Regions from separate parts of the Paenibacillus sp. V4I5 genome, predicted to be linked through region 2. Evidence: a T-box and tRNA genes for the amino acid it is inferred to sense, from the RefSeq annotation. Region 2 holds a T-box; the other holds one or more tRNA genes.

Region 1 (3,418 bases), 1.6 Mb from region 2:
AAGACGGAAAGACCCCATGGAGCTTTACTGCAGCTTGATATTGGACTTTGGTACGATCTGTACAGGATAGGTGGGAGCCTTTGAAGCCTGAGCGCCAGCTTGGGTGGAGGCATCGTTGGGATACCACCCTGATCGTATCGGAGTTCTAACCTGGTACCGTAATCCGGTATGGGGACAGTGTCAGGTGGGCAGTTTGACTGGGGCGGTCGCCTCCTAAAATGTAACGGAGGCGTTTAAAGGTTCCCTCAGAATGGTTGGAAATCATTCGCAGAGTGCAAAGGCATAAGGGAGCTTGACTGCGAGACCTACAAGTCGAGCAGGGACGAAAGTCGGACTTAGTGATCCGGTGGTACCGAATGGAAGGGCCATCGCTCAACGGATAAAAGCTACCCTGGGGATAACAGGCTTATCTCCCCCAAGAGTCCACATCGACGGGGAGGTTTGGCACCTCGATGTCGGCTCATCGCATCCTGGGGCTGAAGTAGGTCCCAAGGGTTGGGCTGTTCGCCCATTAAAGCGGTACGCGAGCTGGGTTCAGAACGTCGTGAGACAGTTCGGTCCCTATCTGTCGCGGGCGTAGGAAATTTGAGAGGAGCTGTCCTTAGTACGAGAGGACCGGGATGGACGTACCGCTGGTGTACCAGTTGTCTCGCCAGAGGCATCGCTGGGTAGCTATGTACGGAGGGGATAAGCGCTGAAAGCATCTAAGCGCGAAGCCCCCCTCAAGATGAGATTTCCCAGTATGTAAGACCCCTTGTAGACGACGAGGTTGATAGGTTCGAGGTGGAAGTGCAGCAATGCATGCAGCTGACGAATACTAATCGGTCGAGGGCTTAACCAATAAACCTAAAATTCTAACTTTACGCAAGTTTCGTATCTAGTCTTCAGGGAATAAATCCCTACTGTGGCGATCGTGGCGAAGGGGTTAACGCACTGGTTTGTGGATCCAGCATTCGTGGGTTCAAGTCCCATCGGTCGCCCTTTTCCCTTCAATAATGGGGATTAGCCAAGCGGTAAGGCAACGGACTTTGACTCCGTCATGCCTAGGTTCAAATCCTAGATCCCCAGTTTTCTAATTTTCATAAGCGGTCGTGGTGGAACGGCAGACACACCATCTTGAGGGGGTGGCGCTCACAAGGCGTGAGGGTTCAAATCCCTCCGACCGCATCCCAATTTTAAGCAAGAAACCCTTACTAGTTAAGGGTTTTTTTGTGTTATTATACTAGGTTCCCCAATTATCAATATAGCTAAAAGAAGGTCCATTTCGTTGCCAACATTTCGGTTCCACCAATAAATTCTCTTAGAGTGGCCTAAATATGTAGTCTGTTTTACTATTTTGGCTTTTTGCATACACCAAATTCTCTTTCTTCGATTATTAATAGAATAGTATTACTTTTCTACTGAGGAAGAAAGGAGGAATGGTAGTATGCTTCAGTACCAAGCCCTTAATGTATACAGAGCATTGAATTACGCTCGAAAGTTAAGAAACATGTTTATGACAAATGCACAGCTGGTTTGCCAAGAGATTGGCGATGGAAATTTGAATCTCGTCTTTCGTATTACAGACAAAAGTTCGGGAAAAAGCATCATAATGAAGCAGGCGCTACCGTATGCGCGGGTGGTTGGGGAATCTTGGCCATTGACCCTTGACCGGGCACGAATTGAAAGTCAGGCATTGATTATTCAACATTCTATTTGCCCAGGTTTAGTGCCTACTGTCTATCATTATGATAGTACGATGGCATTAACTGTGATGGAAGATTTGTCGAACTACCTGAATATGCGTAAAGGATTGGTTGCCCATGAACGCTATCCTCATTTTGCATGTCATATGGGCACTTTTCTAGCACGAACTTTGTATTTGACGTCTGATTTTGCATTACCATCTCAAGTGAAAAAGGAAAAAGTGATTCAGTTCTCAAATCCGGAAATGTGTAAGATATCCGAAAATCTCATTTTTACGGATCCTTATTTCGCTTCAGAAACTAATCAATTTAATCCATTGATAGCAGATAAGGTGGTTGAAATTTGGCAGAATAACCAACTGAAACTTGAGGTCGCACAATTAAAAGAAGGTTTTCTCACTCATGCCCAGGCACTCATCCATGGGGACCTTCATACCGGCAGCATCATGGTAACGAAAGAGGATACGAAGGTGATTGATCCGGAATTTGCTTTTTATGGACCTATTGGATTTGATATCGGCGCTGTGATAGGAAATCTATTACTTAGCTTTGCCTCCCACGAAGGACATACTCCGGACTCGCAGGAACGATTGGAATATCAAGCGTATCTTCTTACGATGATTGAACAAATATGGTCATATTTTGAAATAGAATTTGGGGATTTATGGGAAAAGGAATCTAAAGAAAGAATGGCGGTAATTCCGGGATACGTAGATCATTACTTACTCCAAATACTTGAGGATGCTGCGGGCTATGCGGGTTGTAAAATGATTCGTAGAATCATAGGTCTATCACATGTATGGGACATGGAAAGTATAAATGATCCTAGTTTGCGGGCAAAAGCTGAAAAGTTAGCGCTCTCAATCGGACAAGAATTGGTACTAGAAAGACGGCAAGTGCAAAGAATCAGCGACATTACATCCCGCGTTAGACAGATAGCAGGGTGGGGGGAGTTATAAAAAGAGGATTATTAGTTGGGAGGTCATGTATATGACGATTAAAAAAAGAAACCATCTCTTTACTTCTGAATCGGTGACTGAAGGCCATCCTGATAAACTATGTGACCAAATTTCTGATGGTATACTTGATGCTATATACCAGATAGATCCTTATGCACGCGTTGGTTGTGAATGTTGTGTGGGTCGGGGGTTTGTTCTTGTAACCGGCGAGATTACGGCGAATGCGGTTATTGATTATCAAAAAGTTGTTCGAAAAACACTTAGTAACATTGGATATACACGAGCTGAATTCGGTTTCGATGCCAATTCATGTGCAGTCTTAATCGCCATCAATGAACAATCTCCTGATATTGCAATGGGGGTCAACCAAGCCTTGGAAATCCGCGAAGGCAAGTTGAATGAAGGAGATATGGAAGAAACGGGTGCCGGTGATCAAGGGTTGATTTTCGGATATGCTTGTAGTGAAACCAAGGAATTGATGCCAATGCCAATAGCTCTATCCCATAAACTGGCGTATCAATTGGCTCAAGTACGCAAGAATGGTACAGTACCTTATCTACGTCCTGACGGGAAGGTACAGGTCAGCGTAGAATATGAAGGCGATCGCCCCATCCGTATCGATACGATCGTAATCTCAGCTCAACATGATCCTGAAGTGTCCCTAGAGCAAATTAAAAAAGATATGTATGAATTTGTGATTTTGCCTGTCATTCCAACTGATTTGATAGATGAGAAAACAAAATATTTTATTAATCCAACAGGCCGATTTGTGAT
Region 2 (3,418 bases):
TTGTTACCCTAGAGGTAGCGAGGGAGGTTCCTCCTAACGGTTATTTCCTTACTGACGGCCAGCAGGATGTTCTTCTGCCTTATGCAGAAATCGTAGGTAAAATACAACCCGGAGAGCATGTTGAAGCCTTCATGTTCCACGATACGCAGGATCGATTGATGGCTACAATGAAGCGTCCGCTTCTTCTCATGGGCGAAGTAGGGCTTCTGGAAGTTGTAGATATTCACCCTAGATTTGGATATTTTCTGGAAATGGGACTGGGTCGCCACTTATTACTTCCTTACCGACATGTACCGGAGCTCGAGGAGCTGCGTCCACAAGTAGGAGATAAGGTATTTGCCACTTTAGCTCACGATCGGCAAGGACGTTTAATCGCTAAGCTGGCTCTGGAAGAGGACCTGGCTCCTCTTTGCGTCCGTGCACCTTCTAGCTGGAATAATCAGTGGGTTAAAGCTCGTGTCTATAGACCGCTACAAATTGGCACCTTTGTCATTTGCGAAGCCGGCGTCCTCGGCTATGGTGTTATTGGACTTATTGCTGCTCCAGAACGGACACGCTTGCTGCGTGTAGGTGAGTTAGTTGAAGTACGGGTCGCATTCGTTCGTGAAGAGGATGGTCGGGTCAATCTATCGATGCGACTCCGTAAAGAAAAAGGGATGGATGAAGATTCGGAGCGCATTTTGAGTGTCCTTCAAGAACGACCTGGAAATGCGATGCCATTTTCGGATAAAACGACTGCAGAGATCATTAAGGATCGGTTTGGCCTTAGTAAAGCGGCATTCAAACGCGCATTAGGCAAGCTTATGAAGGACGGGCTCATCTATCAGGAAGATGATTGGACCTATCTGAAGCAAGAGGAGACGCAAGGTTAACATGAGTTACGAAAAATTCGCGTATACCTATGATCGCTTGATGAATAGCATGCCATATGAAGATTGGCTTCGTTTCGTGAAAGAAAGCTTCGAACGATTTGGTATGAAACCATCTACGATTGTTGATCTGGGCTGTGGTACTGGGAATTTGACGATTCCTTTAGCTTTGGAAGGGTACGAGTTGACGGGTATTGATTTATCTGAAGACATGCTGGCAGTCGCTGAGCAAAAAACAGGGGAGCACATTCAACTGCGCGGTGGCGCCATTCATTGGGTACAACAGGATCTGCGTGAATGGGACCTCGGTGAACAAGTGGATGTGGCGCTTTCGATCTGTGATAGTCTCAACTATTTGTTAGAGGACGAAGATATCGTTGATGCTTTTCGCCAAACCTTTAAGGGGCTCAAGCCTGGCGGTCTTTTCCTTTTTGATGTGCATACTCCTGAGCAATTGTTCGCTTATGCGGAATCTCAGCCCTTTTTCCTGAATGAAGAAGATGTTGCTTACATTTGGACAAGTGAGTTAGATGAAGAAAAAGTGCAAATTGAACACGAGTTGACCATATTTGTCAAAAATAGCGATGGCACGAATTCATTTCGACGCATCGATGAAACTCATCAACAGCGAGCTTATTCTTTGCAATGGCTAAAGCAAACGCTGCTTGCTGTCGGTTTCACAGAGGTACATATGGCCGCCGATTTTACTTGGGAGCAACCTACCTCTATGACGGAACGTGCTTTCTTTATTGCAAAGAAATAACGGGAATGAAGTCCATCACAGCTTGACAGTGCGGTATTATTTTACATATAATCAAAGCTAATTAGATTATTAAAGCTTAGAAGAGGAATAGTAGCTTGTACAGCATCTTTCAGAGAGCCGGATGTAGGGTGGAAGCCGGTAGATGTCAGTCTTGTGAACTCGCCTTGGAGCTAGAAGGTGAATCACCATGTTAAGCGGAGAGACTTTGAGCTACGCTCAAAGATCCCTATAGCGGAGAACTTTGAGCTACACTCAAAGATCCCTATAAATGGTGCTAGCTGGATCGTCTCACCCGCGTTAAGGGGCAGAGTGAACACAGGCAAAGAATGTCTTGTGTTAACTAGGGTGGTACCACGGGAATCTAACCTCTCGTCCCTAGCGATATCCGCTAGCGATGAGGGGTTTTTTGGCGCTTACAGCGCTTTTGAACCATGAAGAGGATGGCTGTACACAGGGAGGATTTTACACATGACACAAGAAATTAAAGAAACCAAAGAAACAAAAGAGCAGCAAGGCTATAATCCACAGGCAATTGAGCCGAAATGGCAGGCTTATTGGGATGCGAAGAAAACGTTTAAGGTGCTTGAGAATTCGGATAAGCCGAAGTTTTATGCGCTGGATATGTTCCCTTACCCATCCGGAGCTGGTCTGCATGTAGGACATCCGGAAGGCTACACAGCAACTGATATCGTTTCACGTTTCAAACGGATGAGAGGCTTTAACGTACTTCATCCAATGGGATGGGATGCTTTCGGACTTCCTGCTGAACAGTACGCACTGGATACGGGAAATGATCCGCGAGAATTCACCAAGAAGAACATTGATACATTCCGTCGTCAAATTAAATCACTAGGCTTCTCGTACGATTGGGATCGTGAAATTAGTACAACAGATCCTGAGTATTACAAATGGACACAATGGATTTTCATCCAGTTGTACAATAAAGGACTCGCTTATGTGGATGAAGTGCCCGTAAACTGGTGTCCAGCGCTGGGAACTGTTCTTGCTAATGAAGAAGTGATTGACGGCCTGAGCGAGCGCGGTAACCATCCCGTTATTCGTAAGCCGATGCGTCAATGGATTCTGAAAATTACCGAGTACGCAGAACGTTTACTTGAAGATCTTGAGGAGCTGGATTGGTCCGAAAGTATCAAAGATATGCAGCGCAACTGGATTGGTAAATCCACAGGCGCAGAAGTCCAATTTGCGATTGATGGATACAATGAGAAGAGTTTGACGGTTTTTACGACACGTCCAGATACATTGTTTGGCGCTACGTACTGTGTTCTTGCACCTGAGCATGAGCTTGTTACGCAAATTACAACGGGAGATCAAGCAGCTGCCATTAAGGAATACCAAGAAAAAGCTTCGCGCAAAAGTGATCTCGAGCGTACGGATTTGGCAAAAGACAAAACAGGTGTTTTCACAGGGGCGTATGCTGTCAATCCGGTTAATGGCGTGAAAGTGCCAATTTGGATTGCTGACTACGTGCTTGGCGGTTACGGTACGGGAGCAATCATGGCTGTTCCAGGACACGATCAACGTGACTGGGAGTTTGCTAAACAGTTTGATTTGCCGATTATCGAAGTCGTGCAAGGTGGAGATGTTGAGAAGGAAGCTTATACTGGTGACGGGGCGATTGTCAATTCCGGCCCGATTAATGGCTTGAACATCGAACAGGGGATCAGCCATATGATCGCTTGGTTAGAGCAAAACGGCAAAGGCCGCGGTAAAGTAACCTACCGTTTGAGAGATTGGCTATTCAGCCGTCAAAGATATTGGGGAG

Evidence for each region. A T-box is a leader RNA that pairs with one kind of tRNA and senses whether it is charged. The one in region 2 lies ahead of leuS (leucine--tRNA ligase), so its partner is inferred to be a tRNA-Leu.
Region 1: it has a tRNA-Leu gene. The T-box ahead of leuS (leucine--tRNA ligase) is inferred to sense a tRNA for this amino acid. The anticodon was not compared.

Annotation. Positions count from the first base shown of each region.
Region 1 covers NZ_JAUSZB010000002.1:6,214,983-6,218,400, forward strand. The annotation lists rRNA gene QFZ78_RS30530 (23S ribosomal RNA) at 1-841, shown strand, start outside; tRNA gene QFZ78_RS30535 (tRNA-His) at 908-980, shown strand; tRNA gene QFZ78_RS30540 (tRNA-Gln) at 997-1,068, shown strand; tRNA gene QFZ78_RS30545 (tRNA-Leu) at 1,086-1,167, shown strand; gene mtnK (S-methyl-5-thioribose kinase) at 1,427-2,644, shown strand; gene metK (methionine adenosyltransferase) at 2,676-3,418, shown strand, end outside.
Region 2 covers NZ_JAUSZB010000002.1:7,781,107-7,784,524, forward strand. The annotation lists gene QFZ78_RS36870 (CvfB family protein) at 1-872, shown strand, start outside; gene QFZ78_RS36875 (class I SAM-dependent DNA methyltransferase) at 874-1,632, shown strand; T-box leader at 1,701-2,012, shown strand; gene leuS (leucine--tRNA ligase) at 2,101-3,418, shown strand, end outside.